One region of the Microbacterium meiriae genome, then DNA from elsewhere that is predicted to be linked to it. Evidence: predicted binding sites of a transcription regulator. Region 1 holds the regulator's gene; the other holds the start of a gene.
What was found. The regulator LexA, encoded in region 1, represses DNA repair genes until DNA is damaged. The targets are predictions, from matches to a motif close to TCGAACANNTGTTCGA.

Region 1 (10,241 bases):
TCGCGGTGCGTGCGGTGGGCGCGGGGATGGTCATGATGCCGATCCTATCGAGGCCAGGGCGTCCAGGAACGCCGTGGTCTCCGCCTCCGTACCGGCACTCACCCGCAGGTGACCGGGGATGCCGACGTCACGGACGAGCACGCCGCGATCGTAGAGCTGCTGCCAGGTGGCCTGCGGGTCCGCGACGCCGCCGAACAGCACGAAGTTGGACCACGAGAGGTGGGGCGTGTAGCCGAGGGCCTCCAGCGTGGCCGTGATCCGGTCGCGCTGCTCCACGATCTCCTGCACCATCCCGAGCATGACGTCGGCATTGCGGAGCGCGGCGACGGCCGCCGCCTGCGTCAGGGCGCTCAGGTGGTAGGGCAGGCGCACCAGACGCAGCGCGTCGATGAACGCGGGGTCGGCGGCGAGGTAGCCGACGCGGGCACCGGCGAAGGCGAAGGCCTTGCTCATGGTGCGGGAGACCGCCAGCCGCGGCCGGCCCTCCAGCAGAGTCAGTGCAGACGGGGCATCGCGCGGCGCGAACTCCTGATAGGCCTCGTCGACGATCACCACGCCACGGGCGGCGTCGTAGACGGCCTCCACCACGTCGAGCCCCAGCGGCGTGCCCGTCGGATTGTTCGGCGAGCAGAGGATCACGATGTCCGGGTCGGCCGCACGGACCTGCTCCGCCGCCTCCTCCGCGGTGACGGTGTAGTCCGGCTGCCGGGTGCCGGCGATCCACGACGCCCCTGTGCCCTTCGCGATGAGCGGGTACATCGAGTACGTCGGGCCGAAGCCGAATGCCGTGCGGCCCGGACCGCCGAAAGCCTGGAAGATGTGCTGCAGCACCTCGTTGGAGCCGTTTCCCGCCCAGATCTGCTCCGGCGTGAGGCCGTGACCCAGGTAGTCGGCGAAGGCCTCCCGCAGCGTCGTGAACTCACGATCCGGGTACCGGTTCACGTCCCGGATCGCCACGGCGATGTCATCGAGGATGTCGCTCGCGACCTCGTCGGGAACGGGATGCGTGTTCTCGTTCACGTTCAGAGCCACCGGCAGCGGGGCCTGGGGCGCGCCGTACGGGGTGAGTCCGCGCAGATCGTCGCGGAGCGGGAGATCGTTGAGGGAGAAGGTCACCCTTCCCATCTTAAGAGGAGCACGGAGAGCCGAGGTCATCGTGACGACCGGATCGGAAGACTCGGGCTCCGCGTCAGTCGGTGTAGCGGGCCGGGAGCGCGAGCTCCTGACCGACCTGCAGCTCGCCGCCGCGGAGGAGGTTCATACGGCTGATCTCACCGATGACCTCGCGGGGGTCGGCCTCGGGGGCGATGCTGCTCGCGATCGACCAGAGGGTATCGCCGGGCATGACCGTGACGGTCTCGACGGAGACGGCCGGTGCGTCCGCGCCGGAGGCGATCGCACTGCCCCCGCTGATGGCGGCGAAGGCGATGCCCGCTGCGAGCGGGACCGAGGCGAGCGCGAGCAGAGCGCGGCGGCCGCGTGCCGTGATCCGCAGCCGGGTGGCCGGACGGGCCGATGCCGGGAAGGCGGTCGCGGTGCTGAGGCTGATGCTGCTCATGTCTGCTCCTTACTGTCCCGGCGCCGGAGCCCGGGGAGGTTGGCGTAGCTTTCGCATCCGCGCCTCGGCCGGGAGCCGTGGATGCGAAGCTACGTTCCGAAGATATCTTCGAGTTCGAACATCTGTCAAGCTGTCTTCGAAACCGCGGCCCGCGAATCGCCCGACACGCTCGAACAGATCTTCCAGATCCGCGCTTTTCTCGGATACGGTTTCGATAAGGACACCCCACCACGGGCCACCGACATTCGAAGCGGCACGTCGGATCACGCAGTGAAGGAGCACCATGAGCGACACCTCAGCCCTCGAGTCCGAGGCGCCGCGCACCCGCCGTCGCAAGAGTCTCAGCCCGAAGCAGATGGCGATCCTCGAGGTCATCCAGGCCTCCATCGCACAGAACGGCTACCCGCCGAGCATGCGCGAGATCGGCGATGCCGTCGGACTCAAGTCGCTGTCCAGCGTCACGCACCAGCTCGGTCAGCTCGAGCTCAGCGGCTACCTGCGGCGCGACCCGGGCAAGACGCGCGCCATGGAGGTCCTCATCGACCTTCCCGGCACCGGTGCGGAGAACCCCGCGGATGTGGCGACCCCGGTCGGCGACGCCGCCCTGGTCCCGCTGGTCGGCCGCATCGCCGCCGGCGTGCCCATCACCGCCGATCAGCAGGTGGAGGAGATCTTCCCGCTCCCCCGGCAGCTCGTCGGCAAGGGCGACCTCTTCATGCTCAAGGTCTCCGGCGAGTCGATGATCGACGCCGCGATCTGCGACGGGGACTGGGTCGTGGTCCGGTCGCAGAACACCGCGGAGAACGGCGAGATCGTCGCCGCCATGCTCGACGGCGAGGCCACCGTCAAGGTACTTCGTCGTCGCGACGGCCACACCTGGCTGCTCCCCCGCAACTCCGCGTTCGAGCCGATCCTGGGCGACGAAGCCGTCGTGCTCGGCAAGGTCGTCGCGGTCATGCGCGCCGTCTGAGACACACGACGAAGGCCCTCCCGGTGCACCGGGAGGGCCTTCGTCGTCTCGCTGAGCAGGAGTGTCAGGCGGTGACCACCACGTCCTCGCGCACCCGGCGGGTGGCCTCGACGATGTTCCGCAGCGATGCGGTGGTCTCGGCGTAGCCGCGGGTCTTCAGGCCGCAGTCCGGGTTCACCCAGAGCTGACGGAGCGGGATCTCCTCGACCGCGCGACGCAGCAGGGACTCGACCTCCTCGACCGTCGGCACACGCGGCGAGTGGATGTCGTAGACACCGGGGCCGATGCCGTGGTCGAAGCCGACCTCGGCGATGTCCGCGACGACCTCCATGCGGCTGCGGGCCGCCTCGATCGACGTCACGTCGGCGTCGAGCGCACGGATCGCGTCGATCACGACGCCGAACTCCGAGTAACAGAGGTGGGTGTGCACCTGCGTGGCCGCCGCGGCACCGCCCGTCGCCAGACGGAACGAGGCGACGGACCAGTCCAGGTACGCGGGCTGGTCGGTCTGCTTCAGCGGCAGCAGCTCGCGTAGCGCCGGCTCGTCGACCTGGATCACCTGGATGCCCGCGGCCTCCAGATCGGCGATCTCGTCGCGGAGGGCGAGCGCGACCTGGTTCGCGGTCTCCCCCAGAGGCTGGTCGTCGCGGACGAAGGACCACGCGAGGATGGTGACCGGCCCCGTGAGCATGCCCTTCATGTGCTTCGCGGTGAGCGACTGGGCGTATGCCGACCAGGCGACCGTGATGGGCGCCGGGCGGGAGACATCGCCCCAGAGGATCGACGGACGCGTGGCTCGCGAGCCGTACGACTGCACCCAGCCGTGCTGCGTGACCGCGAAGCCGTCGAGGTGCTCTGCGAAGTACTGCACCATGTCGTTCCGCTCGGGTTCGCCGTGCACGAGGACGTCGAGGCCGAGGTCCTCCTGCAGGGAGACGACCGCGGCGACCTCACGGCGGAGGAACTCCTCGTAGTCGTCCTCGGGGATCTCGCCGCGGAGGAACTGCGCGCGTGCGCGGCGGATGTCGCCGGTCTGCGGGAAGGAGCCGATCGTCGTCAGGGGCAGCACCGGCAGGCCGAGGACATTCTGCGCCTCTTCCCGCTCCGCGTACGGAGCACGGGCGAAGTCGGCGTCGGTCAGCGCACGGGAACGCACCGCACCGTCGCGCACGCCGGGAGCGCTCAGGCGATCCTGCAGCGCAGCGGTCGCGGCGTCCAGCTCGGTCGCGATCGCCGTGCGCCCTTCGGACAGACCGCGGGCGAGGCTCACGACCTGCTGCACCTTCTGGTCCGCGAACGCGAGCCAGGAGACCAGGCGCTCGTCGAGCGCGGTCTCGTCCTGCACGTCGTGCGGCACGTGCAGCAGCGAGGTCGAGGTGGCCGCGGACACCGGAGCACCGAGCGCGCGGAGCGCCTCCAGGGAGTCGAGCGCCGCGGAGAGGTCGCCACGCCAGATGTTGTGACCGTCGATCACACCGCCGACGAGGGTCTTGCCCTCGAGGCCAGGCACCGCTTCCGGGACGGCACCGCGCACGAGGTCGACGGCGATCGCCTCGATGGGGGCCGCGGCCACGGTCCCGAACGTCTCGCCGAGGCTCGCATACGGGGCCGCGACGAGGATCGAGGGACGTTCCTCGGCGCTGCCCAGCACCGCGAGCGCGCGCTCCGCCGCCGAGGCGAGCTGCGCGGTCGTGGCCGGCAGCGACTCGCTGACGAGCGCGGGCTCGTCGAGCTGCACCCACTCGGCACCCGCGGCACGCAGGCGGGCGAGCAGATCGACGTAGACCGGCAGCACGTCCTCCAGACGCGAGAGCGGCTCGAAGCCCTCCGGCGCGTCGTCCGACGCCTTCGCGAGCGCCAGCAGCGTGACCGGTCCGACGACCACGGGACGCGTGACGAATCCGGCGGCCGCGGCCTCGGCGACCTCGCGCACCAGCCGGTCGCTGGCGAGGGAGAACACCGTCTCCGGACCGATCTCCGGCACGAGGTAGTGGTAGTTCGAGTCGAACCACTTCGTCATCTCCAGCGGCGCGCGCTCCCCCTCGCCGCGTGCGACGGTGAACAGTGCGGAGAGTCCGATCGTCCCGTCCGCCTCCCGCAGGTCGTCGAAGCGCGCGGGGATGGCGCCGACCGTGGCGGCGGCGTCGAGGACCTGGTCGTAGAACGAGAAGGACTCCGGGATCGACGAGTCCGTGCGACCGAGACCGAGCGCGGCCAGGCGTTCACGGGTCGCCGCGCGCAGGTCCGCTGCCGTCCGCTCCAGCTCCTGCTCGTCGATGCGGCCCGCCCAGAATGCCTCGACGGCCTTCTTGAGCTCGCGGCGGCGGCCGATGCGGGGATAGCCGAGGATGGTGCCCTCGGGGAATGCGGTCATGGTGTTTCCTTTCGGCGGGGACTAGTGCCGGAGCGCCGGGATGATGCCGGCTTCGGCGAGGACGGTCAGGACGGTCTCGTGCTGGTTGAAGGCGTACAGGTGGACGCCGGGGGCGCCGCCGGCGACGACGTCGGCGGCGAGGCGGGCGGCCCACGAGATCCCGATCTCCCGGCGCCCCTCGGCCGTGGGCTCGACGTCGAGGGCGACCGAGAGCTCGCTCGGCAGGTCCTCCCCCGTGAGCTCCAGCACCCGGGCCAGCCGGGCAGGTGAGGTGATCGGCATGATGCCGGGGAGGATCGGGATGGTGACGCCGCCCGCTCGGGCACGCTCCACGAAGGCGAGGTAGTCGTCCGGGTGGAAGAAGAGCTGGGTGATGGCGAAGGTCGCCCCTGCCGCCTGCTTGGCGAGCAGAGCCTCCACGTCCTGGGTGCGGTGCGTGGCCCGCGGGTGCCCCTTCGGGAAGGCCGCGACCGCGATGTCGACCTTCTGACGGGGCGCCACCAGCGCGGCTCCGGGAAGGCCGGGGACAGGGGACTCCTGGTACGGAGCACGTTCGGCCTGGACGCGATCGATGAGCTGCACGAGCTGAGCTGCGCTCTCCAGGTCGCCGAGGAAGGGCTCGGTCCGGCCCGCGGGCGGATCGCCGCGGAGGGCGAGGAAGCGGAGGATCCCGGCGTCGAGGAACTCCCGGATGAGCGCCGTGGCCCCGGCATAGGTGTTGCCGACGCACGTGAGATGGGCGAGGGGCTCGACGTCGGTGTGCTCGCGGATGAACCGCAGCACGTCGAGCGAGCGTCCCCCGGTCGAGCCGCCGGCGCCGTACGTCACCGAGAGGAACGCGGGCCCCGCCGCGGCGAGGTGACGGACGGTCTCGTGCAGCGCCTCCTGGCTCGACTCCGAGCGGGGCGGATACAGCTCGAAGGAGAACGGCACGCGGGAGGCGCGGGAGGCGTCGAACGGGGAAGACATCTTCTCTCCAGGGGACAGGGGCCGGGGTCCGCGCACGACGAACAGCACGTCGTTCGCGGGCGGGTGCCGGGCTCGGCTGTCGCTCCACGTCCGGGATCAACCGGGCGTTTCCAGAAACCTAGAACACGCCCTCGGCCCGCCGCACGAGTGTGACGTCGTGTGTCACCGCCCGTAGGCTCGACGCATGTCCTCACCGTTCGGCTCCTGGTCCTCCCCCTTCACCGCCGCCGCCGTCGCCGGAGCAGCTCCCCGCATCGACGGAGCACGCTTCGTCGGCGATGAGGTGTGGTGGGCCGAGTCCGTGCCCGCCGAGGGCGGACGCGTCACGGTGCGCAGCTCGACGGGGGCGGAGATCCTCCCGGCACCCTGGAACGCCCGCTCCCGCGTGCACGAGTACGGGGGCGGTGCCTGGACCGTCGACGGCGACACCCTGTACTTCGTCTCCGGCGCCGACCAGCGTGTGCACCGCATGGACCGCGGCGCGGAGCCGCGCCCCCTCACCGCCGCCGGCCCGTCGTACGGCGGGCTGCGCGTGCAGAGCGGCCGCCTGCTGGCGGTCCGCGAAGACCTCTCGGCCGCCCCGCACCGCCGCGCGATCGTGGAGATCCCCGTGGACGGCTCGGCCGCCGACGAAGCGGCTGCGGTGCGCGTGATCGCGGAGGGCACCGGGTTCTTCGCCCACCCCGCTCTCTCGCCGGACGGCAGCCGGGTGGCCTGGGTCGAGTGGCAGGCGGACAGCATGCCGTGGGAGAGTGCCGTCCTCGCCATCGGGGCGGTGGACGGCGGGACCGTCACCTGCGTCCCCACCTCCGCGGCCCTGCAGCCGGAGTGGAGCGGCGACGACGCGCTCGTGTTCGCCGACGACGCTTCAGGGCGCTGGCAGCTCCAGCACCTCGCACTGGACGGCCTCCGGCTCGGCGCCTCGCGCGCGCTGACCTCGTCGGACGCGGATACCGGATACGGCCTCTGGGTGCTCGGCAACCGCTGGTTCCAGGTCCTGGCCGACGGGCGCCTCGTGGCGGTGCGCACGAATGGACGCGACGAGGTGCAGCTCGTGTCCGCGGACGGCGAGACCCGGGCGATCACGGTGCCGGGCGACGGGCACCTCAGCGTGGACGACGTCGCCGGCTCCCGCGTGCTGCTCAGCGGAGACGGCTCGCGCGTGACCTCAGGCATCTGGTGCGTCGATGTCGACAGTGGGACCGTCGAGACCATCACCGGTGGCGCTCCGGTCGACGAGGACTGGATGCCGGGGGCGCAGCAGATCGTCGTGGAAGGGGCACACGGCCCCGTGCACGCGTTCGCTTATCCGCCCGCCGCGCCCGGAGACCCCCGCGGCGCCGACGGGGAGCTGCCGCCCTACATCGTGCTCGTGCACGGCGGTCCGACCGCCCATGTCACCGGTGCGGCCTCCGCCTCCATCGCGTTCTTCACGAGCCGGGGCATCGGGGTCCTCGACGTCAACTACGGCGGATCGACGGGATATGGACGCGCCTACCGCGACCGTCTGCAGGGACAGTGGGGCATCGTCGACGTGGACGACGTGATCGCGGCGGCCCGCGGCCTCGCGGACGCCGGGCTGGCAGACTCCACCCGCATCGCCATCCGCGGGGGCTCGGCCGGCGGCTGGACGGTGCTCTCCGCACTCGTCCGGGGCGGCACGTTCGCGGCCGGCATCAGCCGCTACGGTGTCGCGGATCTCCGGCTGCTCGCCGCCGAGACCCACGACTTCGAGGCGTCGTACCTCGACGGCCTCGTGGGTCCGCTCCCCGCGGCCGAGGACGTCTACATCGAGCGCTCGCCCCTGACGCACGCCGACCGCATCGACGTTCCGGTGCTGCTGCTGCAAGGCGGGGAGGACCGCGTCGTGCCGCCGTCCCAGTCCGAGGCCATCCGCGACGCTCTGGCGGCGAACGGCATCGACCACGAGTACGTGCTGTACCCGGGCGAGGGCCACGGGTTCCGCAGCGCGGAGACCATCGTCGACGCGCTGGAGCGGGAGCTCGCCTTCCTCGGCCGGGTGTTCGGCTTCACGCCGAGCCTCTGAGCCGGCTCGGGCTACTCGCCGACCCGGTTGCGCAGGCGCATCGCGCGCTCGGCCTCGCGGGTGTCCTGACGCTCGCGGAGGGTCTGGCGCTTGTCGTACTCGCGCTTGCCCTTCGCGAGGGCGATCTCGACCTTGGCGCGACCGTCCGAAAAGTACAGCTTGAGCGGGATGAGCGTGTATCCGCCCGCGGAGACGGCGTGAGCGAGCTTCGCGATCTCCTCCCGGTGCAGGAGCAGCTTGCGGATGCGCTTGGCCGAGTGGTTCGTCCAGTGCCCCTGCGAGTACTCCGGGATGTGCACGGCATCGAGGAAGACCTCGTTGCCCTTCACGAACGCGTACCCGTCGCTGAGGTTCGCGCGCCCCTGACGGAGCGACTTCACCTCGGTGCCGGTGAGCACCATCCCCGCCTCGTACGACTTCTCGATGTTGTAGTCGTGACGCGCGCGACGATTGGTCGCGATGACCTTCTCCCCGCGTTCCCTGGGCATGATGATCTCCTGTGCTGTCGTGCTGTGGACGGCTCGACAGCGGATCGGTCGAGCAGCCTTTCAGGGTATCAGGTGCGCAGCCAACGCCGGATCGCGAAGCCGGCCGAGAGCGCCGCGAGCACGACGCCGATCCCGACGAGGACCGGGACCACGAGGATCGCGTCCTGCATGGTCACCCACGTCGTGATGAACGGCACCCGTCCGCGGAGATAGCCGTTCACGCCGAAGTGCATGCCGGCGACGACCGCCGCGCTCGCGAGAGCCGAGCCCAGCAACGCGGCGAAGACGCCCTCCAGCACGAACGGCGTCTGGATGAAGCGGTTCGAGGCGCCGACCAGGCGCATGATCCCGATCTCCTTCCGTCGCGCATAGGCGGACAAGCGGATGGTGGTGGCGATCAGAAGCGTCGCGGCGATGAGCATGAGGACGGCGATGCCGACGGCGATGTAGGTCGCCACGGTGAGCGCGGAGAACAGCGGTTCGAGGTATTGGAGCTGGTCCTGGACCTGTTCCACTCCGGCTTGGCCGTTGAAGGCCTCGGCGAGGACCTGCGACTGGCCCGGGTCCTTCATCGTGACGAAGAAGACCTCGAACGCCTGATCGGGCGAGAGCACGCTGGCCTGCTCCTCCCCGACCTGCTCGACGAGCTTGGCGTAGGTCTCCTCCTTCGTGTCGAAGGTCATGGAGCTGATGAGCGGCGACAACGCGTCGCCCTCGAGCTGGGCGCGCACGGCGGCGACCTGCTCCTCGCTCGCCGCGCCGTCGACGCAGGTGTCCGACTCCGACACCGCGGAGCACATGTAGACGGCCACCTGGGCGCGCTCGGCCCAGTAGCCGCGCATGACGCCGATCTGGGACTGCATGAGGATCGCGGCGCCGACGAACGTCAGCGACACGAAGGTGACGAGCACGACGGAGATGACCATCGAGATGTTGCGCCGCAGGCCGACGAGGGCCTCGGTCAGGATCAGGCCGATTCTCATGAGGTCGGGCCCACTTCCTCGTCGTCCTGGTCGGACAGCCCGAGGCGGTCGGCGACGCCGAGCTCGGCGACGTCCACCTCCGGGATCACGATCGGATGCGTGCGCGGACCTGCGGGCGCGGGACGCTCGGCAGCGGGCTGCGGCGCGGCCGGTGGCTGCACGACGTCCGGCGGTTCGACCACGCCGGGCTCCCGCGAGGGCTCCGGCGGCTCGACCACCTGCGGAGCGGGTTCGGCGGCGGGCTTGGTGACCGCGGGAGACGCGGCGGCGGCACGGCGCTGGGCGTCCAGCTCCTCCGCCAGGGCCGCGCGGACCACGGAGAGGTCGGCGGTCTGGCGTTGCACCTCCTGCACGGCCGTGAGGGCTGCGGCGGCCGCGGCACCGCGGACCTCCTCCGGCACCAGGCGCGGGATGTTCGAGGTGTCGCCGTATCCGCCGTGCACCTCGTCGCGGACCATCTCGCCGTCGCGGAGCTCGATCACGCGGCGGCGCATCTGGTCGACGAACCCGGCCTCGTGGGTGGCCATGAGCACCGTCGTGCCACCCGCGTTGATCCGGGCGAGCAGCTGCATGATGTCGACGGAGGTCGCCGGGTCGAGGTTTCCGGTGGGCTCGTCGGCGAGCAGCACCTGAGGACGGTTGACGAGCGCCCTGGCGATCGCGACGCGCTGCTGCTCGCCGCCGGAGAGCTCGTGCGGCATGCGCTTCTCCTTGCCGTCGAGCCCGACGAGGGCGAGCGCCTCGGGAACCGCCTGCTGGATGAAGCCCCGGGACGAGCCGGTGACCTGCAGCGTGAAGGCGACGTTCTGATGGACGGTCTTGGACGGGAGCAGGCGGAAGTCCTGGAACACC
Region 2 (10,241 bases), 100 kb from region 1:
CGGACGGCGAAGAGCGTCGCCCACACGGCGAGCGTCACGAGCACCAGGCGGCCGATGGCGGCGGCGGAGATCTCGTGCGCGACGAACTGCACCTCGAGGCCGATGAGCACGAACAGCGCCCCGTTCAACAGGAAGACGCCGAACGGCCAGGCCGCGTCGGCCTGTCGGCGCGAGGCCGCCGTCGTCACGCGCGGCGACACCCAGGCGACGATGAGTCCGGCCACGACCACGGCGAGCACCCCCGACGCGTGCACGAGCTCGGCGAGCAGGAACGCGGAGAACGGCACGAGCAGCAGCGTGACGTTGATGACGATGGTGGAGGAGATGCGGCGCAGCAGCAGCGTGGCCAGGGCCGCGACCACGATCCCCGCGGCGATCCCGCCCACGTACGACACCAGCACGTCCCAGGTGACCGAGAGCGGCGTGACCTGGCCGCCCAGCGCGAGGGACACCGCGATGGCGTAGAGCACGAGCGCGGTGCCGTCGTTGGTCAGGCTCTCGGCCTTGAGCTTCATGAACATCCGACGCGGCAGCAGCCGACCGAGGGCCGCGACGGCCGTGGCATCGGGCGGTGCGACCGCAGCACCCAGGATGAGCGCGATCTCCCAGGGCATGCCGAACAGCACGCCGATGCCGGCCACCGCGAACGCGGAGGCGACGACGAGGAGCGTGCTCATCGGCACGATGTAGCGGAAGTCGCGGCGGATCGACCGCAGCGATGTCGTCAGGCTCTCCCAGAACAGCATCACCGGCAGGAAAAGCAGCAGCACGGTCTCCGGCGGCAGCTGGACCTCGCGCAGCGGCGGGATGAATCCCAGCGCCAGACCGAGGATGACGAGGACGAGGGGCAGCGCGAGACGCACGCGCGGGGCGATCAGGGTTCCGACGAGGATTGTGAGTCCGAGCAGGACGGTTACTTCGAGGCCTTCCATCGCTACTCCCAACAGTCGTGGGAGAAGGATATTCCTCCGTCAGCCGATCTGCTCCGTGACTTCGAACCAGCGCAGCTCCAGCTCCTCGATCTCGGCCTCCTGCGCCGTGATCGCCTTCATCCGCTCGCCGAGGCCCTCGTAGTCGGACTGGTCGTGGTCGGCGAGGGCGTGCTTGGCCGCGTCGACCTGCTGCGTGAGCTTCTGGATGCGGCGCTCCAGGGCGGCGGCTTCCTTCTGCGCCGCCCGGAGAGCAGCGCCGTCGAGACCGCTCGTTGCGGGGGCCGCTGCCGCGGTCGCCGCGGCCGTCTCGAGGTGCTGTCGCAGGCGCAGGTACTCGTCGACGCCGCCGGGGAGATGCCGCAGGCGCCCCGCGCCGTCCGGCCCCGGGAGGATCGCGTACTGCTGGTCCGTCACTCGCTCCAGGAAGTACCGGTCGTGGCTGACGACGAGGAGCGTGCCCGACCAGGAGTCGAGGAGGTCCTCGATGGCGGCGAGCATGTCGGTGTCCATGTCGTTCGTGGGCTCGTCGAGGATGAGCACGTTCGGCTGGTCGAGCAGCACGAGCAGCAGCTGCAACCGACGCTGCTGGCCACCGGAGAGATCCTTCACCGGCGTCGAGAGCTGGGCGGAGGAGAACCCGAGTCGCTCCAGGAGCTGTCCGGGCGTGAGGTCCTGCGCCTTCGACCCGGCGCCGAGCGTGTACGAGGTGCGCAGACCCGAGATGACTACGCGCACGGGGTCGTTCCAGTGCGGCAGGAGTTCGTCGAGGCGCTGCGTAAGCGTGCGCACCTGCACGGTCTTCCCTCGCTTGATCCGCCCCTCGGTGGGCTCGACCGTGCCGGAGATGAGCCCCAGGAGTGTGGACTTCCCGGCGCCGTTCACGCCGAGGATGCCCGTGCGCTCGCCCGGGGCGATCCGCCACTCGACGTCCTTGAGCACGGTCTTCCCGCCGGTCCCTGAGCCCGCCTGGGTCCCTGAGCCTCCCTGGGTCCCTGAGCCTCCCTGGGTCCCTGAGCCTGCCTGGGTCCCTGAGCTTGTCGAAGGGTACGTCACCCCCACATCGAGCAGGTCGACGACGTCCTTGCCCAGCCGCGAGACGGCGAGCGACTGCAGCGAGACCTTGTCGCGGATCTCGGGCACGTCGGCGATGAGCTCGTTGGCGGCGTCGATGCGGAACTTCGGCTTGCTGGTGCGGGCCGGGGCACCGCGGCGCAGCCAGGCGAGCTCCTTGCGGGCGAGGTTCTGCCGCTTCGCCTCTGTCGCCGCCGCCATGCGGTCGCGCTCGACCCGCTGCAGGATGTAGGCCGCGTAGCCGCCCTCGAAGGGCTCGACGATGCGGTCGTGCACCTCCCACGTCTCGGTGCAGATCTCGTCGAGGAACCACCGGTCGTGGGTCACGACGAGGAGGGCTCCGGCGTTCGCGGGCCAGCGCTTCTTGAGGTGCCCGGCGAGCCACGTGATCGCCTCGACGTCGAGGTGGTTCGTCGGCTCATCGAGCGCGATGACGTCCCAGTCGCCCGTGAGCAGTTTCGCGAGGGACACACGGCGGCGCTGCCCGCCGGAGAGGGAGCCGATCTGCGCGTCCCACGGCAGATCCGTCAGCAGCCCCTCGATCACGTCGCGGACGCGGGCGTCTCCGGCCCATTCGTGCTCGGCCATGTCGCCGACCACGGCGGCGCCGATCGTGATGTCGTCGGGGAGCGTGTCGGCCTGGTCGAGCACGCCGATGCGGGTGCCGCCGCGCACGGTCACGCGCCCGGAATCCGGTTCCTTCCGGCCGGCGAGCATGGCGAGAAGGCTCGACTTGCCGTCGCCGTTGCGGCCGACGATGCCGATGCGGTCGCCCTCCTCGATGCCGAGGGTCACGGCGTCGAAGACGACGCGGGTCGGGTATTCGAGGTGCAGGGCTTCGGCCCCGAGAAGATGTGCCATGTCCTCTCCAGGGTAGTCGCGCCGCGTCGGGCGGTCGCCCGGTCAGACGAGCGAGGGGGCGAAGAGCTCCGGCAGCGCGGCGGTGAAGACCTCGAAGTGGCTGTACCAGACGGTGTGGGCGGCGCCGGGGATGCTGCGCACCGTCACCCCGCCGTGCTCGAACCGTCGCGCGTCCTCATCGGTCACCCAGGCGCTGGGTTCCGCGCGCACGACGATGGAGCCGGGGGCGGCGGTCCAATGGCCGTCCTCCCCGCAGGAGACGGAGGCCGCCGTCGGCGGGTCGAACCGCTCGGCCGCCCGCGCCTCGACCGTGGCGTCGTCGACGGAGTAGAAGGGACGGAGGCGGCGGAGGTCGGCGGGCGACATCCGCTCGCGGCGGTCATGCTCGTACTGCGACACGAGCACGGCACGATCCTGGCCGCCCTGCAGGGCGAGCGGCGCGTCGACGTAGACCGCGAGGCCCGGGTCGAGGCGGGGCGCGGCGGCGGCGAGCACCGTGGCTCCGAAGGAGTGCCCCACGGCGACGGCGAGGGTGGAGCAGGCGCGGTCCCCCGGGGTGCCCTCGGCATCGCAGCCGGCCGCGACCTGCGCCAGAGTCTCGACGACGGCATCGGCCGCCGACTCGATCGTGAGCTCCGGGTCACGCGGCGAGAGGCCGTGGCCGGGCAGATCGAGCGCCAGCACGCGGAAGCCGCGTTCCACGAGCAGCGGGACCACGCGGTGCCAGCTCTCGGCGGACCCCATCATGCCGTGCAGCAGCACGGCGACGCGGTCGCCCTCCCCGGCTTCGATGACGTTCAGGAGCACGGAGCCAGTCAACCACGGTCGTTATTCTTTCGTGATACGACTTTCGGCCAGATTCCTTCGAACCTTCGTTCGAATGTCGGTGGTCGGTGATGGACTGACGTCATGCCCGCACTGCTCGACGCGACCGACTCCCAGATGGCGATGCTCGCCGATCTGGTGGAGGGGCTGGAAGCGGCCGAGAAGACGCTGAGCAGCATGTAGGCGGCCCGCGACGGACTGCTCGCGATGGCGGGGCGTCTTGCGGTCGACATCGCTCGGCAGGCGCGTCATCCGGACGGCGGCGACATGGCGATCCGCACGGTCGCCGCGGAGATCGGGGCCGCACAGCGCGTCAGCGACCGCACGATCGAACGGCGGATGTCCGAGGCGTCCTGGCTGGTCGAGCGGTTCCCCACCGTCTGGGAGGCCCAGGGCGCCGGACGGATCAGCGCCGCGCACGCGCGGCTGATCGTGGAGGCGGGCGCTCATCTCGATGACCCGGACGACCGTTCGTGTTTCGCGACGGAGGCGATCGAGGTGGCCGCTGCGGAGTCTCCGAACCGGATACGCCGGCTCGTGCGCCGACTGGCCGACCGGCTCCAGGAGCGGACGCTCGTCGAGCGACACCGCGACGCCAGGGAGCTGCGCCGCGTCTGGGTGACCGACCTCGAGGACGGCATGGCCGAACTCGGTGCGCGCGGCCCTGCGGCCCTCGTGCACGGCATGTTCGACCGGCTCTCCCAGATGGCGCATGCCGTGCGGGAGGAGAACGCGCGAGCACACCGTCGGGAGGCGGAGGAGAGCATCCCCGACGACAGGACCGTGGACCAGCTGCGCGCGGACCTGCTCGCCGACCTCGTCCTGACGGGCGCTCCGGCGGGACATGACTCGGACGAAGGACTGCTCTCGGAACTTCGAGCGCGCGTCGAGGTCACCGTGCCGGTGCTGACCCTGATGCACGGCGAGCAGGAAGGGACCACGGACGGGACTCCGATCCTCGCCGCCGAGCTCGACGGGGTCATCCCGATCGATCCGGCCACGGCCCGCCGACTGGCCGGCGCGGCGAGCGGATGGGACCGGGTGCTCACCCACCCGATCAGCGGGGCGCTGCTGGCCGTCGACCGGTACCGGCCGAGCGAAGACCTCCGCCGGCACCTGCGGGCCCGCGATCAACGCTGCCGCTTCCCCGGCTGCGGCCTCGCGCCGCGGAAGTGCGACCTCGATCACAATCACGATGCGGCGCTCGGCGGAGAGACCGTGCACGACAACCTCGCGACCTTCTGTCGACGACATCACATGCTCAAACACCACTCTCCGTGGCACGTCGAGCAGGGGCCGGGCGGCGTTCTCGAGTGGACGAGCCCCACCGGCCGGAGCTACATCGACCGACCGCCGCCTCCGCACACCGTGACCTTCGCCGAGGATCCCCCGTGGTCCGCCGCCGACGCGCGGCCCGGCTCCGACTGATCCCGCAGGCACGACGTTGACGTCTGCACACCGATCACGCAGGGACACCGATCACGCAGGCACACCGATCGCGCCTGCACACCGATCACGCAGGCACGCCGATCAGCCGTAGGGTGGAGGGCATGTCGAGTCCCGAATCAGACAGGTCGGGGGCTGCCGGTCACACCGTCAGCCCCGTGAACCGCTGATCCCTTCGTCCGCCCTGTCGGCGGGCGCGCGCCGGTGACCCGGGCGCTGACCGTGGTGACGAGAAGCCCTCCTCTTCCCTCTCACCTCGGAGCACTCGATGCCTTTCCCCCTCTATGCCCTCGCCCTGGCGGTCTTCGTCATGGGCACCTCGGAGTTCATGCTCGCTGGACTCCTCCCCGCGATCGCGGACGACCTCCACGTCCCGGTCGGCACGGCCGGTCTCCTCACCTCGGCCTTCGCCGTCGGCATGGTCGTGGGCGCGCCCGCCATGGCCGCGTTCGCGCGCGAGTGGCCGCCGCGTCGCACGCTCATCGTCTGCCTGGCGCTCTTCGCCGCGTGCCATGTCGTCGGCGCGGTGACGTCTGCCTTCGAGCTCCTCCTCGTCATGCGCGTGCTCAGCGCCCTCGCGAACGCGGGGTTCCTCGCCGTCGCGCTGCGTACGGTGACTCTCCTCGTCCCCCGCGAACGCACGGGACGCGCCCTCGCGGTGGTGCTCTCGGGGACGACCATCGCCACCGTCGTCGGCGTCCCTGCGGGGGCGGTGCTCGGCAGCGCATCGAGCTGGCGGGCCACCTTCGCCGCCGTCGCTCTGCTCTGTCTCCCCGCGCTCCTCGGGATCCTCCGTGGAGTGCCGACGACGATCCGGGGCGCGACGCATGGGCAGCCTCGGTCGACATCCGGAGCAGCCCCGGCCCCGGCGCATCCCGCCAGGAAGGCACCGTCCCTGCGCGCGGAAATCGCCCTCCTGCTGACGCCGCCGCTCGCCCTCGCGATGATCCTGGCGGCGCTGGTGAACGCGGGGACCTTCGCGGTCTTCACGTTCCTGGCGCCGATCGTCACCGAGATCGCCGGTCTGCCCGACGCTGCGGTCTCGGTCGCGCTCGTCTTGTTCGGTCTCGGCTCGTTCCTCGGCGTGACGATCGCCGGTCGATACACTGATCGGCACTCGGGCGCGTTGCTCGCCGTCGGTGGACCGCTGCTCCTGGGCGGCTGGATCGTCTTGGCGACGGTCGCGGATCAGCCGGTCGCGCTGCTGGTTCTCGTCTTCGTGCAGGGCATGGCCTCGTTCGGCGTGGGAAGCACCTTGATCACCCGCGTCCTGTACGCCTCCTCCGCCGCCCCGACGATGGGAGGGTCCTACGCGACCGCGGCCCTGAACCTCGGTGCCGTGATCGGTCCGGCCTGGGGCGGCTGGACGCTCGCCAGCGGAGCCGGTCCGCTCTCCCCCGTCGCGGTCGCCGTGACCCTGTCGACCTGTGCCCTCCTTCTTGCCCTGATCACGCGAAGAAGGCACTCCGGCAGCGGACGCCGCGAGGCTGAGCCCTGACAACGGCGGCGAGCCGCCCGGACCCGAAGGTCCGGACGGCTCGTCGTGTCCGACGTTCGCGGGGAACGAGGACGGTCTCGCTTCTGCTTACTCGTACGACTTCACGATCTCGAGGAGGCTCGGAACGTTGGCGTACGCCTCGGCCGCGTTCTCCTTGGTCACGATGACCGGCGGGAGGAGGTAGGCCGGGACGACCTTCTTGCCGTTGTCGTACTGGTCGGTGTCGTTGACGTCGACCTCGTCGCCCTTCTGGAGCTGACCGACCATCTTGATGGCCTGCTCCACGAGCAGCGTGGTGTCCTTGTTGATCGTGGAGTACTGCACGCCCTCCATGATCGACTTCACCGACTCGACCTCGGAGTCCTGACCGGTGACCACCGGGACGGGCTTGCCGGCCTGCTGCGCCGAGGTGATGATGGCGCGGGCGAGGGTGTCGTTCGGGGACAGGACGCCGTCGAGCGTCTCCGAGCCGTAGCTCGACGTGAGGATCGAGTCCATGCGACGCTGCGCGTTCTCCGGCTTCCAGCCCTCGGTCGCCGTCTGGGAGATCTCGGTCTGCCCGGAGACGACGTTCAGCGTGCCGTCGTCGATCTTCGGCTGCAGCACCTCCATCGCCCCGTTGAAGAACACCGCCGAGTTGGCGTCGTCCGGCGAGCCCGAGAACAGCTCGATGTTGTACGGCGCCTCGTGATCCGCGCGCTCGGCGAGGCCGTCGAGCAGCGCCTGGCCCTGGAGCTTGCCGACCTCGAAGTTGTCGAAGGCGACGTAGTAGTCCACGGCGTCGGTGTTCTCGATGAGACGGTCGTAGGCGATGACCGCGACACCCGCGTCGCGGGCGGCCTCCACCTGCGTGGTGAGCTGCTTGCCGTCCTTGGCACCGATGATGATGACCTTGGCGCCACCGGTGACCATCGCCTGGATCTGGTTCTGCTGCTCTGCGACCGTGTTGCTGGCGGGCGCGTACTGCACGTCCGCCTTGAAACCGGCCTTCTCCAGGCCGTCGGTGAACAGCTGACCGGCCAGGACCCAGTTCTCCGAGGTCTTGTCGGGCAGAGCGACACCGATCGTGGAGCCGGCGTCGAAGCCCGAGGCGGTCTCCTCGCCCGCCCCCGAACCCGAGTCCCCACCGCCGCGCTCCGAGGAGCAGCCGGTGAGGGCGAATGCGCCCGCGACGACAAGCGCTGTCGCCGACAGAAGGATCTTCTTCATGTGATCTCTTTCTCTGGTGTGTGCAGGTCCCGCCGCGCCTGCGTTGCGCGACGTGGCCCTTACTATCCGCGCGTCTCCTCGACGGCGGGGGCTTCGTACTTCTGACTGGTGGGGTAGTTGGTCTTCGTGGGATCGAACGTGTCGGTGGCCGGGTCCTGCTTGCGGCCGAGACGGCGCGTGAGGAAGCCGGTGATCGACGGACGACCCTGCTGCTTGTTCCACACGTCGACGCCGACGGCGAACAGCAGCACGAGGCCCTTGATCATCGAGACCACGTCAGCACCGGCGCCGAGCAGCGCGAGGCCGTTGTTCAGGAACGCCATCACCAGACCACCGATGATCGACCCGATCACCGTGCCGATGCCGCCGGAGACGGCCGCGCCGCCGATGAAGACGGAGGCGATCGCGTCGAGCTCCCAGCCGTTGCCGTCCTGCGGGCCCGAGGCGGTCGCCCTCGCGACGTAGATCATGCCGGCGAGCGAGGCCAGGACCGACATGTTCATCATCACGAAGAAGTCCACCCAACGGTCCTTCACGCCCGAGAGGCGCGCGGCCTGGCGGTTGCCGCCGACCGCGTAGATGTGGCGGCCGAAAACGGTGTTGTTCGTGATGAACGAGTAGAGGATGACGAGGGCGAGGAGGATGACGCCCGAGATCGGGAAGCTCGTGCCCTCGCGCCCCGTGGCGAACAGCCAGCCGGCGATGAGGATGACGGCCGAGATGAGGACGACCTTCGTCACGCTCACCCAGATGGGCGCCATGTCGGAGCCCATCTTGCGCTGGATGCGCCGGGTGCGGATCTCCCAGAACACGATCCATGCGACACCGGCGAGCGCCAGCAGCATGGTCGGGATGTTGAACGGCAGGGGCAGGGCGATCTCCGGCAGGTAGCCGGCACCGATGATCTTGAAGCCCTCCGGCACGGGCACGGACTGAGAGTCACCCACCGCCTGGTTCGCACCGCGGAAGAACAGCATGCCGGCCAGCGTCACGATGAACGCCGGCACCCCGACGTAGGCGACCCAGAATCCCTGCCAGGCGCCGACGAGCACGCCGACACCGAGACCGAGGAGGATGCCCAGCGGCCAGGGGAGGTTCCAGTCCTGCATGGCCTTCGCCACGACGATGCCCGTGAACGCGGCGACCGATCCGACCGAGAGGTCGATGTGTCCCATGATGATGACCATCACCATGCCGATCGCCAGGATCAGGATGTACGAGTACTGGTTGACGACGTTGATGAGGTTTCCGGAGGACAGCGTCAGTCCGGTGCCCTTGAAGATCCACGTCAGCACCTGGAAGACGACGAGGATGACGACGAGGCTGCCGAGGATGCCGAACTGACGGAGGGTCGACTGCCCTCCCCCGAACATCTTCGTGATGTCCTTGAAGTGGAAGCCGCGCTTCGCGGTGGTCGAGTCGGTGGTCATGCGGTTGCTTTCTGGGTCGCGGAGGTCATGCTGCGCATGAGGTCTTCGGGGGTCGCCTGGTCGGCCGGGATGCAGTCGGTGACCCGGCCTTCGAACACGGTGTAGATGCGGTCGGAGATGCCGAGCAGCTCGGGCAGCTCGCTGGAGATGACGATCACGCCCTTGCCCTGCGCGGCGAGCTCGTTGATGATCGCGTAGATCTCGTACTTGGCGCCGACGTCGATGCCGCGGGTGGGCTCGTCGAGGATCAGCAGGTCGGGGTCGGTGAACATCCACTTCGCCAGGACGACCTTCTGCTGGTTGCCGCCGGACAGCTTGCCGACGCCCTCCTCCACCGACGGGGTCTTGATGCGCAGCGCCTTGCGGTACCGCTCCGCCACCGAGAACTCCTCGCGGGAGTCGACGACGCCGTGGTGCGCGATCTTGGAGAGCTTCGCCGCGACGATGGACCGCTTGATGGTGTCGAGGAGGTTGAGGCCCAGCACCTTGCGGTCCTCGCTCACGTAGGCGAGCCCGTGCTTGATGGCGGCGGCGACGTCGGGGAGCTCGATCTCCTGTCCGTCCTTCACGATCGTGCCGGAGAGGAACGTGCCGTAGGAGCGGCCGAAGATGCTCATCGCCAGCTCGGTACGGCCGGCCCCCATGAGCCCGGCGATGCCGACGACCTCGCCACGACGGACGTTGATGCTCGACCCCTTCACGACCATGCGCTCCGGCACGGTCGGATGCTGGACCCACCAGTCCTTGACCTCGAAGAACACCTCGCCGATCTCCGGCGTGCGATCCGGGTAGCGACTCTCCAGCGACCGGCCGACCATGCCGCGGATGATGCGGTCCTCGTTGATCTCGCCGCGGGAGATGTCGAGCGTCTCGACCGTACGGCCATCGCGGATGATCGTGATCTCGTCGGCGATCTGCTCGATCTCGTTGAGCTTGTGACTGATCATGATCGACGCGATGCCCTTGGCC

Region 2: the regulator LexA is predicted to act here: its motif matches at 3,729-3,744, upstream of RI211_RS12010 (HNH endonuclease signature motif containing protein).

Annotation. Positions count from the first base shown of each region.
Region 1 covers NZ_CP133984.1:2,380,044-2,390,284, forward strand. Annotated here, with positions in the region: gene hisB (imidazoleglycerol-phosphate dehydratase HisB) at 1-34, opposite strand, end outside; gene RI211_RS11470 (histidinol-phosphate transaminase) at 31-1,125, opposite strand; gene RI211_RS11475 (LysM peptidoglycan-binding domain-containing protein) at 1,190-1,558, opposite strand; gene lexA (transcriptional repressor LexA) at 1,842-2,528, shown strand; gene metE (5-methyltetrahydropteroyltriglutamate--homocysteine S-methyltransferase) at 2,593-4,902, opposite strand; gene RI211_RS11490 (methylenetetrahydrofolate reductase) at 4,924-5,871, opposite strand; gene RI211_RS11495 (S9 family peptidase) at 6,056-7,918, shown strand; gene smpB (SsrA-binding protein SmpB) at 7,930-8,406, opposite strand; gene ftsX (permease-like cell division protein FtsX) at 8,475-9,389, opposite strand; gene ftsE (cell division ATP-binding protein FtsE) at 9,386-10,241, opposite strand, start outside.
Region 2 covers NZ_CP133984.1:2,484,436-2,494,676, forward strand. Annotated here, with positions in the region: gene RI211_RS11995 (Na+/H+ antiporter) at 1-932, opposite strand, end outside; gene RI211_RS12000 (ABC-F family ATP-binding cassette domain-containing protein) at 972-2,864, opposite strand; gene RI211_RS12005 (alpha/beta fold hydrolase) at 2,907-3,671, opposite strand; gene RI211_RS12010 (HNH endonuclease signature motif containing protein) at 3,897-5,117, shown strand; gene RI211_RS12015 (Cmx/CmrA family chloramphenicol efflux MFS transporter) at 5,404-6,633, shown strand; gene RI211_RS12020 (substrate-binding domain-containing protein) at 6,721-7,842, opposite strand; gene mmsB (multiple monosaccharide ABC transporter permease) at 7,905-9,272, opposite strand; gene mmsA (multiple monosaccharide ABC transporter ATP-binding protein) at 9,269-10,241, opposite strand, start outside.